Regions from separate parts of the Bombilactobacillus sp. ESL1187 genome, predicted to be linked through region 1. Evidence: a T-box and tRNA genes for the amino acid it is inferred to sense, from the RefSeq annotation. Region 1 holds a T-box; the other holds one or more tRNA genes.
The links. The T-box of region 1 lies ahead of leuS (leucine--tRNA ligase). A T-box ahead of a tRNA ligase gene usually reads a tRNA of that ligase, here a tRNA-Leu.

Region 1 (9,291 bases):
CAGCCGTCGAAGGCACGATTGTTTCGACGGCGATGCCGACAATTATTAGTGATTTACATGGCTTGAAATTAATGAATTGGGTCTTTTCAATCTATTTATTAATGAGCGCGGTCACGACGCCGATTTATGGTAAATTATCTGATCGCTATGGTCGTAAAATTTTATTAAATATTGGTTTATTAATTTTTGTCTTGGGTTCTTTTTTATGTTGTATTTCGCATTCTATGTTGCAACTAATTTTGTCACGGGTTTTACAAGGACTAGGTGCTGGGGCAATTCAGCCGTTGACGTATACCGTTTTAGCTGATATTTATCCGTTAGAAAAAAGGGCCAATATGATTGGCTTAAATGGTTCTGCCTGGGGAATTGCCTCAATTGTGGCGCCTTTGTTAGGTGGTTTTATTGTTGAACAACTATCTTGGCATTGGGTCTTTGCCATTAATATTCCCATTGGTTTAATTACAATTCTCTTGATTCAATTATTTTTGCATGAACCTAAGCGCAGTCAAGCCGTGCGTGAGCCGGTTGATTTCCCAGGTATTATCTTATTAACGTTCGTCTTAGTTTGTTTAATGCTCGGACTACAGAACTTAAATAATGCCCATGCTTGGCTAATTAGTTTAATTTTGTTAGTAGCAGCCGTATTAGGTGCTTTTGTATTTGTGAAGGTCGAACGGCAAAAAGCAGATCCAATTTTGCCGTTAAAATTATTTAAAAATCGTACTTTTGTTGTACAAAATGTGTCGATTCTATTAATTTCTGGTTTCTTGATTGGTTTTGACGCTTATTTGCCAATTTGGATGCAGAGCGTTTTAGGACTGAAGCCGTCGATGGGGGGCTTTGTGGTTACACCTAGTTCGGTAGTTTGGTTATTTGGTTCTTATATTTCCGGTAAAATGATTGCCAAATATCCACCGCATAAAATTACGTTATTTGCACTTAGCTTTCTAGTAGTTGGCTGTGGGTGTTATCTGTTGTTACCGTTAAAAACGGCCTTTGGCATTTTTCTAATTATCTCTGCGGTGGTTGGTTTTGGTTTTGGTTTGTCGATTACAACTTCCACGGTTACTTCGCAAAGTGTAGTCACAGCAGATGAAGTGGGAACAGCCACCAGTTTCAATACGTTAGCTCGTAATTTGGGGCAAACATTGATGGTTTCCGTCTTTGGAATTGTGATGAACCTAAAAATGGCACAAGGAGTACAACAACATTCAGGTTTAACTTTTAAAATGTTGGATCAAATGATTAATTCTTCGACCGCGCATTTGTTAGCGAAACAATATTTAGCACCAGCTAGACAAATTGTTTATGAAGGCTTGCACTGGATTTTTGTAGTGGGAATTATCATTTTAATTGTGGCAGTTATTCTCAATTTCTTTGACCATAGTGATTATTTGTTAAAGGATTTTCAAAAAAGCCAAGGTAAATCAGCAGAGTAATTCCACTAGCTAAACAGGTACCTGCTAAAACATCAGAAAAATAATGAACGTGTAAAATGGGACGACTGATAATAATGATGAAGGCAATTACCATTAAGAAAAATGGTAATTGCTTTTTTTTCGTAGTTTGGTAATAGATGAGAATTAAACTCCCAATTAAAGCAGTGGTAGCCATAGCATGACCGCTAGGAAAACTAAAGCCGGTTGCTTGAACGAGATGATTTAAGTCGGGACGAGGTCTGCGAATGAGCGCTTTTAAAACTTGATTTAATAATAAATTACTTATTACGTTACTAAGCAGAAAAATTCGTTGGCGTTGATTCCTTAAAATGAAGCTAATAAGGATAGTTAGGCCAAAGACGACTTTGGGCGCACCAATAGTGGTAACGTATTTGAAGAAGGTTCGATTATGTTCACTTAAAAAAGCTAAGTGTTGAAAAAACCAGAAATCACAGTGCCGTAATGCTGGTTGATGATGAAATAACATCATTGTCAAAATTAAAAAACAAGAGATAAAGAAAATGCTAAGAAAAAGTAATAGTTTTGATAATTTCATTAATAATCTCCTAAAAAATAATTAATTTTTTGGTAAATCTTACCGGAAAGGGCATTGATTAAGTTCATTGGTGACTATAATTAGCTTGAAGTAGTGGGAAGTTTAACTAATAAATGAGATTGGGACGAAGACCATAGTATATTTTTATCTCAGTCGCAAATAAAGGGGGTCTGTCTGATGAAAAAACATTTAAAAAGATCAGTTAAACTAGTTGCAATTAGTTGCTTAAGTTGTTTAACTGCATTAAATGCTTTAAAGCATAGTAGTGTGACGAGTTATGCTGATAGTTTTGATCAAGTGACAATTAACGTCAATGATGCTGATAACTTGGAAAATGTGGTCACATCGTCCGGATATGGGGATCAAACATTTTTAAATTATTTGGGTTTATCGGCGCAAAAGTTAGCCAATAATAATGATCTTTATGCTTCAGTTATGTTAGCCCAAGCACTCTTAGAAAGCGGTTGGGGGACAAGTACTTTAGCCCAGGCGCCTAATTATAACTTGTTTGGTGTTAAAGGCAGTTTTCAAGGATCAGCGGTTAATATGGCCACGCAAGAAGATGATGGCAGTGGTAATTTGTACGGTATTCAAGCTAATTTTCGCAAGTATCCCTCCTATCGTGAGTCCTTAGAAGACTACGTTCGTTTACTGCGCGATAATGGCATGTATTCTGGAGCTTGGCGTAGTAAAACTAGTTCCTATAAAGATGCTACTAGCTTTTTAACGGGGCGTTATGCCACGGATACATCATATGCCGATAAATTGAACAGTTTGATTGAAAAGTATAATCTAACGCGTTTTGATCAACCAGTTGATGCTACTAAACCAAGTGTCAATGACATTGTAGTCAATAATGTTAGTTTAGTCACAAATAATGTGAACCATAATTCTACAAGGAATACTTATCAAAATCAACAAGCCCCGGTAATTGTGAGAAATAAATTTCAAAATCCAGCAGCTGATGCTTCAGCTACTAATGAAACACAAACGCCGGCTTTACCGGTTATTGTTAATAATTCCCTGAATGAATTAATTAATACCAACAAGGAAATATTGCAAGCCCCTAGTACTAAACCAAGCAATCGGCCTAAGGATGCAAAAAATGAAACTGATTTTTCACGGACAATTCCTAGTGGAGATCATGCTGATCCAGCTGCTGTTATTAAAAAAGCACCAGTTGTGCAGGCTAAAGCAGTTTCTAATACTAAGTCAACCCCAGCTACTGATAATTCAATTCAAGTTTCGCCACAGGAAGCTGCAACTGAAAATTCGTCAGACTAGTTGCAATTAGCGTGATTTTTATTTATAATATGCGTCAGATTAGTTTTTACCAAAGGAATAGTAATTGAAAAATTGATTATCAGAGAGTGGAAGGTTAGTGTGATTTCACAGATATTTTTTAATGAACTCATCTTTGGAGTTTGATTACTGAACTAATAGTAAGTAGTCACGGGGTATCGTTAAATACTTGAGAGTTATATAGTTAATATATAAAACTTAGGTGGTACCGCGGGTAAATTTCGTCCTATTGCAATAGCAATGGGACTTTTTTTGTAGGAGGGTAATTATGGGTTATAATCACAACGTTATTGAAAAAAAATGGCAAGCCTATTGGGCCGAACATAAGACGTTTAAAACAACAGAAGATCCAAATAAGAAAAACTTTTACGCGTTAGATATGTTTCCTTATCCGTCTGGTAAAGGTTTGCATGTTGGTCATCCAGAAGGGTATACCGCGACCGATATTATTGCCCGGATGAAGCGGATGCAAGGCTACAATGTCTTACATCCCATGGGGTGGGATGCGTTTGGCTTACCCGCTGAACAATATGCGCTGAAAACTGGACATAATCCCATTGATTTTACGCAACAAAATATTGATACATTTAAGCGACAAATTAATTCGCTAGGTTTTTCTTACGATTGGGAGCGCGAAATTAATACTACTGATCCCAATTATTATAAATGGACACAGTGGATCTTTGAACAATTGTATAAACAGGGGTTAGCTTATGAAGCCAAAGTTCCTGTTAATTGGAGTCCAGATTTAGGTACAGTAGTCGCTAATGAGGAGATTGTCAACGGTAAAACTGAACGTGGTGGTTTTCCAGTTTACCGTAAGCCAATGCGACAATGGATGCTCAAAATTACGGCTTATGCGGATCGTTTATTGGATGATTTAGATTTGATCGATTGGCCCGAAAATATTAAGGAAATGCAGCGCAACTGGATTGGCCGGTCAGTCGGTGCTGAAGTTAAGTTTGAGATTGCCGATCATGATTTAACGTTTAATGTCTTTACGACACGGCCAGATACGTTATTTGGTGCTACTTATGTAGTCATGGCTCCAGAGCATGAACTAGTGGATCAAATTACTACCCCACAACAAAAAGCACAAGTTCAACAATATCAGGAAGCAACTGCTAAAAAGAGTGATCTGGATCGGACCGATTTAAATACTGAAAAAACAGGTGCTTTCACAGGCGCTTACGCTATTAATCCGATTAATGGCGATCGGTTACCAATTTGGATTTCTGATTATGTCTTGGCTAGCTACGGGACGGGTGCTATCATGGCTGTTCCAGCACATGATGACCGGGATTTCGAATTTGCTAAAATGTTTGATTTACCAATTAAAGCAGTCATTGCGGGTGGTGATGTCAGTGATCATGCTTATACAGGTGATGGTGAACATATCAATTCGGAATTTTTAAATGGTTTAAATAAACAGCAGGCAATTGATAAGGTTTTGGCGTGGTTAGAAGATCATCAGGTTGGCCAAAAGAAAGTTAATTACCGCTTGCGAGATTGGGTCTTTTCACGGCAACGTTATTGGGGTGAACCCATTCCAATTATTCATTGGGAAGATGGAACCACGAGTTTAGTTCCTGAAGATGAATTACCATTACGTTTGCCAGCAGAACATGATATTAAACCTTCAGGAACGATTGAAAGTCCGTTGGCTAACTTGACTGACTGGGTCAATGTGGTTGATAAAAATGGCCGCAAAGGTCGGCGGGAAACCAATACAATGCCACAATGGGCTGGTAGTTCTTGGTATTTCTTGCGTTATGTAGATCCACATAATGATGAAGCAATCGCTGATTATGAAAAATTAAAACAGTGGATGCCCGTTGATTTATACGTCGGTGGAGCCGAACATGCTGTGCTGCATTTACTGTATGCAAGATTTTGGCATAAGTTCTTATACGATTTAGGTGTTGTACCGACACCAGAACCGTTCCAAAAATTATTTAATCAAGGAATGATTTTGGGCAATAATCACGAAAAAATGTCGAAGTCCAAAGGCAACGTTATTAATCCTGATGATGTTGTCGATGAATATGGTGCTGATACGTTACGTCTTTACGAAATGTTTATGGGACCGTTAGATGCTTCCATTTCTTGGAGTGAAGATGGCTTAGCTGGTTCTTATCGTTTCTTAGAGCGGGTTTGGCGCTTATATATTAATGCAGATGATGACAACACTTTGCGGACTGATTTTATTACCGAGCAGCCGAATGCTGATTTGAAAAAGATTTATAGTGAAACTGTGAAACAAGTTAGTGAGCATTATGAAAAATTACAATTTAATACGGCAATTTCGCAAATGATGACTTTTGTCAACGCTGTGCAAAAGCAAGATCAGTTTCCAAAGGATTACGCTGAAGGTTTAATTAAAATGTTAGCTCCAATCGTACCGCATATTGCTGAAGAAATTTGGCAAAAATTAGGTCATGATGAATCCATCACTTATGCTCAATGGCCAACTTACAATGAAGAAGATCTAGTTAGTGCTGAAGTCGAAGTTATTTTGCAAGTTAATGGTAAGTTAAGAAATAAGATTACGGTGCCAGTTGATATTTCCAAAGCTGATTTAGAACAAAGAGCATTAGCTGATGAAAAGACACAATCATTTATTGCTGATAAAAAGATTGTAAAAACCATTGTGGTTCCGCAAAAAATTGTGAATTTTGTGGTAAAATAATAATTCATCAATTTTAGAGAGGATCAATTTGATGGATCAAGATGTCGAAGAGAATACAGTGACAACTGCGGTAACTGGTGGCAAAAATGATTTAATTAAGGGTTCAGCTTGGATGACGGCGGGAAGTATTTTTTCGCGAGTCTTGGGTGCTATTTATATCATTCCGTGGAATATGTGGTTTGGTTCCGTTTTAACGGCTACCTTGGCCAATGCCCTATTTGCTAAGGGCTATAATATCTATAGTCTGTTTTTGATAATTTCGACGGCGGGTATTCCCGGGGCAATTTCCAAACAAATTGCGCATTACAATGCTTTAAACGAGTATGCGGCGGGAAACCAGTTATTTAAACAAGGCATCAAAATCATGGCTTGGATGGGCATAATTAGTGCAGCGCTGATGTATTTTGGCGCACCGCTTTTGAGTGATTGGTTTGCTGATGGCAATGCCAATGCCATTCCAGTTTTAAGGGCCTTGGCGATTGCATTATTAATCATTCCGTTGATGAGTCTCATGCGGGGCTATTTTCAAGGCTATTCACAAATGGCACCTTCAGCGGTTTCTCAATTAATTGAGCAAGTGGCGCGCGTAATTTATATGTTAGCGGCAACGTATTTAATTATGAAGGTGCAAAAGGGCAGTTATGTTAGTGCCGTAACGCAATCGACCTTTGCAGCTTTCATTGGTGCGGTCTTTGGTTTAGGAGTGTTGGTAATTTACTTTTTAAAGCAATTACCGCAAATTCGCCGTCTATCACGACAAAGTAAATTTGAAATTGATACACGTCATCAGAATTTTTTTGGAGAAATTATTCGCCAAGCAGTTCCTTTTATTATTCTGGATTCTGGCATTATCTTATTCCAATTATTTGATCAGTCGACGTTTAATTCAATGATGTCGTCGTTTCAACATTTTAGTAAAGACACATTGAATGCCATGTATGCTCTATTTGCCTTTAATGCAAATAAATTAATTATGATTGTGGTTTCTTTATCAACAGCGATGGCTGTTACTGCGATCCCCTTATTGTCAGCAGCTTATTCGCGTCATAACCAAAAAGAAATTCAAGATCAAATTGGTAATATCTTACAATTGTTTTTCTTAGTTATGTTACCGGCAGCTTTAGGCATGTATGCAGTAGCTAAGCCTTTGTATATTTTGTTTTATCGATATGATCAGTTGGGGATTTACTTGTTACAATTTAGTTGTGTAGTAGCTATCTTGTTGGGGCTATTTACGGTTTTGTCAGCTATTTTACAAGGACTATATCAAAATAAAATGGCGATTAAATATTTTGTGATTGGTTTTATTGTTAAAATGCTTGTACAATATCCATGTATTTTAATTTTTAGTAGTTTTGGGCCCTTAATGGCGACTGCTATTGGCATGGCGGTCACGTGTTGGCTGATGTTGCGATTATTGTGTGTGAAATTTGAGTTTAAATTACAGCCGACCATTAACCGTACTTGTGGCATTTTTATGTTAACAGTTGTGATGTTAGTAGCCATTTTAATCTTGGATTTTGTTGCATATCATTTGGTGAATAATCAAGGTCGCCCGTGGGCTATTGTGTTATTATGCCTGGAAGTTGTATTAGGTGTTGGGATCTATGGTTATTTAATTTTAAAATCGCACTTAGCGGAGAAGATTTTAGGCTCCAAAGTTGCTAATTTACGGCAAAAATTGCATATCAATTAATCTGTTTTAAAAAACAATAAGGTTGGAACGCAATAATGAATTAATGTTCGTTTACTTCTAGATAGAATACGATCATTAATCTTATTGTTCCAACCTTATTTTTTTGCTATTACAAGTTGATTAGAATCAGAAACAGTGGCTGAAAGTCTGAATAATTAGCGATTAAACGGTGGTATATAATATGTTAGTAATAAGCAATTTACCAAGCATGGAACGCTATTGATAGAATGGTCTGAAAATAATATGGAAGTAATTGATTTAAAAAAATATACGACTCCTCTTCAAAAAGTTAAGCAGCATCCAAAGTTGATTAACGTACAAGAAGTCGCAGAATCAGGTTTTTATAATACAATGTTTGCACAAAAAATAGGCCGCTTAAGAAAGCGCGTCTTCGTTTTGTTAGAACAACAGCAACCAACTGCCATTATCACTTCCTTAATTCCCAACCGCTTTTTACCACAATTGGATCAAAGTGATTTAATGGATTTGGAAAATCTAGTAGATTATCAATGTCAGGTTAATCAAATCACTCAAAATGTGATGTTGACATGGGCTAATGAACAGGAACGTAAATTGTTCAAACAAGAAGTTGACCGCTTACAAGTTTTGGTAGAAAAAGCAATTTTTCGTAACAATCAAGGAACGATTATTCGCTCGGAAGAAACAGTGCTGTTGCCGGACCAATTTATTTTTCAAAAAGGAGAAGGAGATTGAAGACCTATTTGTATATTGAAGCTAAGGAAAAAATTCTCAATTTAATTACTAGTGGGACTTTTAAATTTAATGAACGGATTTGGAATGAACGAACTTTAGTTAGTCAATTAGGTTACAGTCGTACAACTATTAAAAATGCGATAAATTCATTAGTGGCTGATAATATTTTAGAAAAAAGGCGCGGTGATGGGACGTATTTAGTGGAAGTGGGCACTAACAATTTGGTGAAAATTGGTGATGATGCGCCCAATTCGTTTACACAAATTATGCGTATTAATAAAAGAAATACTACTAGTCGTGTTTGGTCATTTAAAGCCATTTATCATTCTCCAAAATTGCAATTGATTTTTGATAATAAATATGAAGATTTTTACGAGTTAATTCGGACTAGAATGGTGTCACAACAAGTAATCGCCTTTCAAAAATCTTATATTCCGTTTAGAGAATTTGAAGATGCCCATCGCTATGATTTTGGAAAATTGTCGTTGTATGATTATATGGCTTTTAGAAATAAAAAGCCAATTATGTTTCATACGATTTTTCAGGCCCAATCTGTTGAAAAAGCGCCCTTTGTTGCGGAGCAGTTGAAGTTAGCCGAAGAGCGTTATTTGCTTTATTTTGAATATCAAGGTTTTACTAAAAGAAAAAAATTAGTTGAATATACACAGTCATGGTATAATCCTAATTTTATTAATTATAAAAATACAATTCAGAGATGATTGGTCCCTAAATTGGTTTTAAAAATGAGGTCATTTTAAGAAATGGTCTTTTTTTTATTGCCTGAATTTGAAAATAGCTCTAGATTTAATAAATGAAGATATGGCTATAAAGAAGGTGAAAACTGTGGAAATAGTACTGGCAAGTCATTCAACTTTGGCGTTAGGAATGTATCAAA
Region 2 (9,291 bases), 150 kb from region 1:
TGCGAGATATCCCGCTCATGCCACAATTCAATATCTTCTAGTGCGGTAAAAACATGTCCTTTTAAAACACGTGCTAAACCCGTAATATTTTCTGAACCAATCGGATTACGCTTATGAGGCATCGCTGAGGAACCTTTTTGTCCTGGCGCAAAATGTTCCTCGACTTCGCGCACTTCAGTGCGTTGTAAATGTCTAATTTCTAAGGCAAAACGTTCTAAGGAAGCCCCAATCAAAGCCAACGTCATGATATATTCAGCATGCAAATCACGCGGTAACACTTGTGTAGAAATTTCCTGCGCTGTCAAACCTAATTGGGCACACACCATTTGTTCGACTTCGGGAGGCACGTTAGCAAAGGTCCCTACCGCACCACTGATCTTCCCGGCTTGAATGCCTTGAGCAGCATGATCAAACCGTTGTAAATCGCGTTTTAATTCTGAATACCAATTGGCCAATACTAAGCCAAAGGTGGTGGGTTCAGCATGAACACCATGAGTCCGGCCCATCATCACCGTCGTTTTATATTGTTGCGCTTTTTGAGCCACTACGTGTAACAACTCCACTAAATCTTGGCGCAACAAAGTATTAGCTTGTTTTAACAAATAGCCATATGCTGTATCGACAACATCTGTCGAAGTAACCCCAAAGTGAATCCACTTTTTTTCTGGACCTAAGCTTTTGGAAACAGTCCGTGTGAAAGCTACCACATCATGCTTCGTAATTTTTTCCATTGCGATAATATCCGCTACTTGAAAGCTAGCGTTGTGTTCAATGGCAGCTAAATCAGCATCCGGAATTTTTCCAAGACGATTCCAAGCCCGGTCAACGGCAATTTCCACTTCTAACCACGCCTGATATTTATTTTGTTCACTCCAAATTTGGGCCATTGCTGGATTCTGATACCGTTTGATAACCATGAACTTCTCCTTTATCCCTTAACTGTAAAGCTACCACTATTTTTTAAATCTGCCACAACTTTGTGGCGTTCACATAATTGAGTAATTGTTGTTCATTTTCCGCAAAAACCACTAAAGTTCCAACTTCTGTTTGGTCTGTGGCAGACGAATAGTCACGATGATTAAATTTTAATTGCCATTGTGGATGTTGCTGAATCAAAGCCACCGCTGTGGACAAATGCTGTTTAGTCACCTGTAACTCACAGCCATTCATCCAGGGGGTTAAGTTAGGCAGGGGCCAATTACACAAACTGCGGATTAACAATTCTTCCTGAGAGGTTTGCGTCACCGCTGCAAAAATTTGCGCCGAAAACACAGTTCCCGGATATAACCGTTCAACATAGAGCATTCCCGAATGAGTAGTACACAATTTAATCGCAAACAAGCCTTGATAATGCAAATGACTGCCAATGGTTTGGGCAATTTCTTGCACTTCTTGTTTCAAAGCGACTTCATCAGTTTTCGTAACTAAAGCCGTTTTCAAGCCTTGCGGGCGTGTAACCTTGATCAACGGATAAGTTTTAATGTCGCCCGTGTAATCTTTCGTAACCATGGCAAAGACTTCTTGATGAATATCGACCAATGATTCCAAAATAAAGGAGCCTTGTGGCAATTGATAATTGTCAATTTGTGCTTGATTATAAAATGTTTCTTGAAAGTCAGGATCCACCGCGCGTTGAATCGGTTTTAAAAGACATGGAAACCCAATTTCTGAAACAGCCATTTGTAAGTCAGCTTTATTCACAACCGTGACATACGGAGTAATATTCAAATTATGTTCGTTCAAAAAGCACCGTTCTAAATAACGATCTTGCATCAAATCAAGAATTTCAGTACCTTGAACTAATTTTTCCGGCTGGGCTAATTGTTGCGGATCAGGTAATTCGATCTGACTATCATTATATAAAACTAAATCCACAGCTTGAAACAAGCGTTCTAACAATTCTAAGTTGTGGTAATCACCCACGATTAATTTACTAACAACATTAGTCCATTGCTTCGGCTGGTCAGTCAAAACTGTCACCTGAAAGCCCATATTTTGCGCTTGAATGGCCAATTGCTGATCACTACTACCACCATGAATAATTCCTAATTTACTGTTCGGTTCCATAAATTCCATGCTTAATTCTGCCTCATTCTTCTGCAAAAATTACCTTTCCGTTCTCAAAACCACTGATTCTAGCTAAGGACAGAATCGGAATCTGCTGTTCATCAATCAGCTGCCGCCCTTTTTGGAAAGTCTTTTCAATGACAATCCCAATTCCTTCTAACGTCGCCCCTGCTTGTTGAATAATCGTGGTCAAGCCGGAAACTGCTTGTCCATTAGCCAAAAAATCATCCACAATTAAAACGTGATCTTGAGCAGTCAAAAACTTTTTAGCAATACTAATTTGATTAGTTTCTTTTTTAGTAAAGGAGTAAACATCCGCAACATATAAATCCGAACTCATTGTAATAGAACGATGCTTCCGAGCAAAAACCACTGGCTTTTGAAAAGCAACGCCCGTTAAAACGGCGGGCGCAATTCCCGAAGATTCAACAGTTAAAATTTTGGTAATCGGCAATTTTTGAAAATGCTGATAAAAAGCCTGACCCATTTTTTGCATTAACAGCGGATCAATTTGATGATTTAAGAAACTGTCAACTTTGAGCACATCTCGTCCTAAAACTCGACCATCCTGCTTGATTCGTTCTTCTAGTTCACGCATTGTGGTGCCTCCCTAAGCTTTACTTTAAGATTACCATTATCACTGCATTAGTGAAATACTTTAATTTATTTGGTATCATATTCATCTAAATTATAAGTTTGAATAATTTTGATTAGTTTTTTAGCATAATCTGGATCTGTAGCATAACCATCTTTTTGCAAACTTTGTGCCGCCTCGACATAGTTGTCAGCCGCTAGTACTTGCTGGTATTGCTGCTTATTCCAAGTAGTACCGTTTGCCAACAATGCATCATGATCGGCAATGGATGCTTCAAAATTAGTATAAACCTTAAAACGGGCGGTCACTGTGACCCACTGTCCATTTTGGTACTCTTGAGTTTGCAGTTCTTGCGACTCTTGGGGATTGTCATCTTTCACGCCAAACAAATTATGATAATCACTAGCCAAACTACTTTGCCCCCAATTACTTTCCAAAACAGCTTGGGCCAACGTCACACTTGGTAATACATGATACTGTTGCCCGTATTTCACAGCCGCTGGTGCTAACTTTTTAATAAATTGCTGTTTTTGCCGAAATTGATTCTGTACTTGAATATTCGGCTGCGAGTTCACAACTTCTTGTCGCCAATGATTAATCATTATGACCGCTAAAACAAATCCACAACCTAAGATTAAAATTGCCACCAAGCCATTCGCAAAATTATTTTGCTGAGTTGCCCGGCTACGCCTTTTTGCCAAATTTTTCACCGATATCTTTCTCATAATTATGATAACATGCACCCAAGATTTATGTAAAAAAAAACCAGCCCGTGGGCTGGTCAGCACTAAGAGTTTAAGCTTAGTCTTTGTTAACGTTAACTGCTTGTGGTCCACGATCACTTTCTTCGATATCGAAAGTAACTGATTGACCTTCTTCAAGAGTCTTATAGCCTTCACCGTTGATAGCGGAGAAATGTACGAATACATCACTACCATCTTCGCGAGTAATAAAACCATAACCTTTTTCAGCGTTAAACCATTTTACTGTTCCATGTTCCATGTGAACATCCTCCTCAAAACACTTTTTGCATTTCTTTGTGGCCGATATGGAAGTTAGTTACACATGAACCATCGAACCATAACCATTCAAAAACACGTCTTTATATTAACATGCTAACAAAAGATAATCAATCAAGTTTTGCTAAATTTATTAAATTTATTTTAATATGGAAAGCATACTTTAAACAGCGCTTTGCGCTCCTAGAGCCTAACAAGAACCACTTCTTCACATTAAGAAACCAGCAATCAAAAAATTAAAAAATCTAGTAAAGTGAATAATATTCTTATCCAAATTGTCGTAGTGCCACTTGTTTAAATATTCGCCAAAAATTGAGTATTAAGCGATTTTTGTTCAATCATTTTCATATATGACAACAAAAAAAGTAGCCGTAGCTACTTTAATTAAGATGCGGGTAAGAAGACTCGAACTTCCACGGAGATAATTCTCCACAAGATCCTTAGTCTTGCGCGTCTGCCAATTCCGCCATGCCCGCAAAAACAATACTCATTCATCATAATATGAATGGGCAAATTTTGCAAGCAACTGCGGCAAAAATAAATTATCATCAATTAACACAAATCTTTTATTTTTATGAGGCAACTGGCATCTAACTCCAATTGGGAGCTGGAACAAAAAATCTTAACCTAAGCGCTGTAAACACTTAGCAATCTCAGCCGTTGCTTGGTCTTGATCTTGTTCAGACTGCTGAAATTGATCCAAGTCCACCGTACGATTATCTTTCATACTATCAATCATTTGCTGGCAAGCTTGAACATAAGCTTGATAGGCTTGAACTAAATTCATATGAATGCCCATAAAACGTGCTGGAGCTCTTAAATCGGCTAATTGTTGGGTTAATTGGGCATATTCATCAGTCCCATGCTGAAAATCACCCTGAATTGCCAAGTAATGAGCAGATTGCATTTGCTCTAATTCGTTTTTTTGCAAAGCCGTTTTAATTTCTTGAAACTTAGGATTCAACTCTTCTTGAATTTCCTGCGTCCGTTGTAAAACATCATTTAATGTTTGTGCATACTTGATTGCCCGCTGTTGTGCTTTATTAACCATGTCTTTGCCTCCTTAAAATTGATCAAAAACTGTATACGGCAACTGCCGCTTATGAGCAGTCTTCAAATACCAATTTTCAATCTTTTGGGCCGCTGCTGCTGTGACTTCTTTGCCTTCCAAATAATCATCAATCTCTTGATACGTTACCCCCAAAGCAACTTCATCAGCTAAGCCTGGCCGACCATCCTCTAAATCAGCCGTCGGGGTTTTAGTATATAAATTGGCCGGGGCTTGCAAGTATTGCAATAATTGACGGCCTTGGCGCTTATTTAACCTAAATAAAGGCGTAACATCGGCGGCACCATCACCGTATTTAGTATAAAAACCCGTAATATTTTCCGCGGCGTGATCGGTTCCCACTACAACGCCCTTAGTTTCACCAGCAATCGCATATTGTACAATCATCCGCTGGCGCGCTTTAATATTGCCCTTATTGAAATCACTAATGGCTAAGCCATTAGGTGTGATACTAGCCACGACTGCATCTACCGCTGGCTTAATATCCACCCGATAAGTCTTGTCCGGTTGAATAAAGTCTAAAGCCTGTAAAGCATCTGATTCATCAGCTTGTTGCCCATAAGGCAAACGAACGGCAATAAATTGGTAACTAGATTGGGGTTGTTCTGCTCGTAATTCACTAACAGCTAACTGGGCTAAGCGACCTGTTAAAGTCGAATCTTGACCACCAGAAATTCCTAACACTAATGTTTTTAATTGATTTTTTTGTAAAAAATGCTTTAAAAAGTCCACACTCCGCCGCACTTCTTGTTCAGGATCAATCTGGGGCGCAACTTTTTCAAAAGCAATAATTTCTTTTTGTAATGGACGCAATCTTAAAACCTCATTTCTCAAATACAATTACTTTAACACAGTTTGATAAATTTCACTGATTGTTTGAGCCAAACGTTCGTTAGAAAAATTGGCAGCACAATATTCATAATATTTCTGGCCCAAAGCGCGTAATTCATCTTTTTGCCACAAGTCATGAGCTTGAATTAACGCCTGTTTCAGGCTTTCAAAATCATTAATAGGGGTAATCCACCCCAGACCCGGTTGAACAGCTTGCGCATCCGAACCAGCATCACTAGCAACCACAGGTAAACCATTATTAGCTGCTTCTAGTAAAACTAGCGGAAAGCCTTCTGATAATGATGGTAGGACAAATAAGTCCGCGTTTTGGTAATACCGCTCTGTCTTGTCTTGAAAGCCGATAAACTCGACTTTTTGTTCCAAATCTAGTTCTTGTACTAAGTGTTCCAATTGGGGCCGCGAAGTTCCATCGCCCACTAGCTTTAAGCGCCAGTCGAAATCTAGCTCTGCTAAAACTTTTAAGAGTAATTGTTGATTTTTTACAGGCACTAAACGAGCAACATTCAATAGCGTAAACGGATCTTGTCGCGTCGTTTGGGGCGCTTTTTCGCGAAAATACATTGTATTAAAGACCGGCTTGATTTTGTCTGCGGCAATCCCCACTTGTTCTAAAATTGGCTTAAATTTAGCAGTTACTGGCATCAATAGCTCAGCTTTTTTCAAGGCCCGTAAATTTAAAGAAGTCATTAACTTCCCCTTGAAATTGTCAGCAAAATCCACATAAGGATCACTATGAACCGTAATGATCCACTTCGCATGCACATGTTTATAGATCAAACTCATTAAAAAATTAGCCCGGGGGCCATGCGTATTCACAATATCAATTTGATTATCATTAATGAACTTCTTGAGACGCCCGAGCACCCGCAAATCCAATTGCCCATCTTGGTTCATAATAGTGGTGGGAATTTGCCATTCATTTGCTAGATCAGAAACTGGCCCCCGTTCAAAAACTAAGAGCTGCGAATCAATATCTCGTTGATTCAAGCCCCGTAAAATATTAATAATAATCGTTCGTCCGCCGCCATTTTCATTCCCGGCGTTCACGTGTAAAGTTTTCATAAATTAAATCCTCACAATAAATTGTTAAACAAATCTAGTTATCGTAAACTAAAGGTATTAAAAAAGGAGTTTAGAAAAATTGCCAAAACAAATTAAAATCTTAGATTTGCCTTTTATTAGTACTACTAATCAAAATTTTATAAAGTTACTCCAGCAACGTATCACTAATCATCAAAATACCTTTATTGTTACTGCTAACCCTGAGATTGCAGTTTATGCTTACGATCATCCAGAATATCGCAAATTAATTCAAACAGCCGACTACATCACTCCTGATGGTATCGGGATTATTAAAGCAGGACAAATGATGCATCAACCACTCTCCGAACGAATTACTGGCTTTGATACACTTACTAGTTTACTAGAAATTGCCAATAAGTGTAGCCTAAAAGTATATTTATTAGGTGCTAAACCCGAAATTATTACTAAAACCGTCCAAAATATTCACCAAAAATATCCCCAACTAAAACTTGTCGGATCACATGACGGGTATTTTCAAGATGAACAACCCATTGTCCAAGAAATAAAACAAACTAAGCCTGATATCGTGGCTGTCGCTTTAGGGTTTCCCAAACAGGAAGAATTTATTTATCGCCACCGCCAACTGACGCCTGCAATTTGGATTGGCGTGGGAGGCAGTTTTGACGTCTTATCTGGAACGGTCAAACGCGCCCCGCAATTAATTCAAAACTGGCACTTAGAATGGCTCTATCGCTTATTAAGCCATCCTAGTCGTTTTAAACGTTTCTTAGCTTTACCGCGCTTTTTAAAATTAGTTAAGCAACAACATTAGCCCTGAAAATCTCTGAGTAGTTCCGCACTTAATAGTGTCCTAATAATATCTTTTTAATTTTTGTAACAGCATCATTACCTTTCAAATTACGCCAACGACGCAAAAAAATTCCGTTCCTAAATTAATTTTTAAGAACGGAATTTTTGATTACTTAGAAAAAGTTTTAGCTTTAAGGAAACATAACTTTAGTTTTTCGAGAAGCTAGATGTTGTGGTTTGGGTTTTTGTAAGACAAACAACAAGTATGCTGTGACCCAACCAAAATACATGCTAACTCCGGGCGCATTGAGAACATGCCCTGAAAAGATTGACATAAAAATTCCCAAGCCAAAGGCCACAAAATATAATAAATTGGTTTGAATTTTTGGTTGGAAAAAGTAACGGCAGAATTCAAACAATAAATAGAAGATAATGCCGACTAACGGCAAAATGGTAATCACAAAACCAATAATTCCAAATTGGAAGAAGAAGTCTAACCAATCCATCTCCACAGTTCGCGGATGCTTACGATAATTACCCCCGTAGCCCATCCCAAATAATTTTTGGGCCAAGGCAGATTTTTTATATTCATAACTATTTAGGCGATAATAATTGGTCCGGCCGCTTAATAACTTCGCTAGTAGCGGATTACTTAATTCCTTATTTTGCAATAAGAAACGCTCGTAATGATCCATATGCTTTCTGTGCTTTTTATCAGACAACATTTTCTTTTTATTTTGTTGATTTTCGCGAATAATTCGATTTTGAATCACACTATTATCATGAACTGGTGAATGCGGATAAATTGCTAAAACTCCCCCCAATAAAACGGCAATTAGAACCGTATTAATGATATTGGCAGCTTTTTTTTCATGCGTCACAAAGATTCGTATTAACTGCAAACAGAAGGCCGAAATGAGCGCTAAAATCATCCCATAGAAACAGCTTTTCGTTCCGAGCATTGTAATAGAATTGACGGATAGAATCACGCCGCCAAAGTACCAATAATTATGCTGCTGCTGAGATTTTTCTAGCGCATATAGCAAAACAATCGGAAAGGCAATTGCCAAAATTGCACTTAACTCATTGCCAGCATTAAACCAACCACTCGTTCCTAGTTTTCCCTGGGGATAGGTATGAAAAGCCGTCTTGGTCATAACTGCTACAATCATGACCACGTTAATCATCATTTGTGCCCAATAAACAAAAACCGGCACCGAACGCTTTAATTGCTGTGCTGATAAATTCTTAAACGCGTAGTACATGCCCAAAATAATAATTAAGTAATGCAGACTTTTAAAACACGCCGAAATTTCTGTAAACCACGAAAAAGCGGGCTTATTGAAATAATTAACCACCAAATTAATCACAACTAATACTAATAATAGTCCTAAGAACCACGGCACATAACGATCCAGCCAATCATCACGCTGGTGCGCAACTTTTAAAATAAAGCCAACAATTAAAACTAGCATAATTGCACGAATCGCTACGCCCAGTGTCAAACTAAAGTTAGGCAATACTTTCATTTGCCAACCGGTAATCACATCCAAAATTGGTTGTATTAAAAAATAAATCATTAAATACCAACTAAAACGTTGAATTGAACTAGATTTCACAATAATTCTCCATTATCTTTTATCTTTCTAAATAAAACTCAAAGCGCTCACCCACATACTGTGAACGAACATATTCAAACGGTTGCTCATCATCTAAGAAGGTAACCTGCCGTAATCTTAGCACAGGAGCACCCCGCTTGACCTTTAAAAGCTCAGCTACTTTTTCTGAGGCTAACATTGCTGACACATTCTGTTGAGCATGTCCAAGCTTTAAGCCCTTTTGCTCTAAAGCGTGAT

Region 2: it encodes a tRNA-Leu, which carries the amino acid that the T-box ahead of leuS (leucine--tRNA ligase) is inferred to sense. The anticodon was not compared.

The regions. Positions count from the first base shown of each region.
Region 1 covers NZ_JBYLTZ010000001.1:1,362,514-1,371,804, forward strand. The annotation lists gene AC3B5B_RS06355 (MDR family MFS transporter) at 1-1,439, shown strand, start outside; gene AC3B5B_RS06360 (phosphatase PAP2 family protein) at 1,369-1,995, opposite strand; gene AC3B5B_RS06365 (glucosaminidase domain-containing protein) at 2,173-3,279, shown strand; T-box leader at 3,322-3,529, shown strand; gene leuS (leucine--tRNA ligase) at 3,566-5,986, shown strand; gene AC3B5B_RS06375 (putative polysaccharide biosynthesis protein) at 6,018-7,682, shown strand; gene AC3B5B_RS06380 (hypothetical protein) at 7,902-8,396, shown strand; gene AC3B5B_RS06385 (GntR family transcriptional regulator) at 8,393-9,115, shown strand; gene AC3B5B_RS06390 (PTS sugar transporter subunit IIA) at 9,240-9,291, shown strand, end outside.
Region 2 covers NZ_JBYLTZ010000001.1:1,215,554-1,224,844, reverse strand. The annotation lists gene purB (adenylosuccinate lyase) at 1-917, opposite strand, end outside; gene AC3B5B_RS05725 (ATP-grasp domain-containing protein) at 961-2,076, opposite strand; gene AC3B5B_RS05720 (xanthine phosphoribosyltransferase) at 2,090-2,665, opposite strand; gene AC3B5B_RS05715 (glycoside hydrolase family 73 protein) at 2,731-3,372, opposite strand; gene AC3B5B_RS05710 (cold-shock protein) at 3,464-3,664, opposite strand; tRNA gene AC3B5B_RS05705 (tRNA-Leu) at 4,072-4,157, opposite strand; gene AC3B5B_RS05700 (hypothetical protein) at 4,304-4,732, opposite strand; gene nadE (NAD(+) synthase) at 4,745-5,563, opposite strand; gene AC3B5B_RS05690 (glycosyltransferase family 4 protein) at 5,591-6,664, opposite strand; gene AC3B5B_RS05685 (WecB/TagA/CpsF family glycosyltransferase) at 6,744-7,457, shown strand; gene AC3B5B_RS05680 (O-antigen ligase family protein) at 7,627-9,054, opposite strand; gene AC3B5B_RS05675 (GntR family transcriptional regulator) at 9,074-9,291, opposite strand, start outside.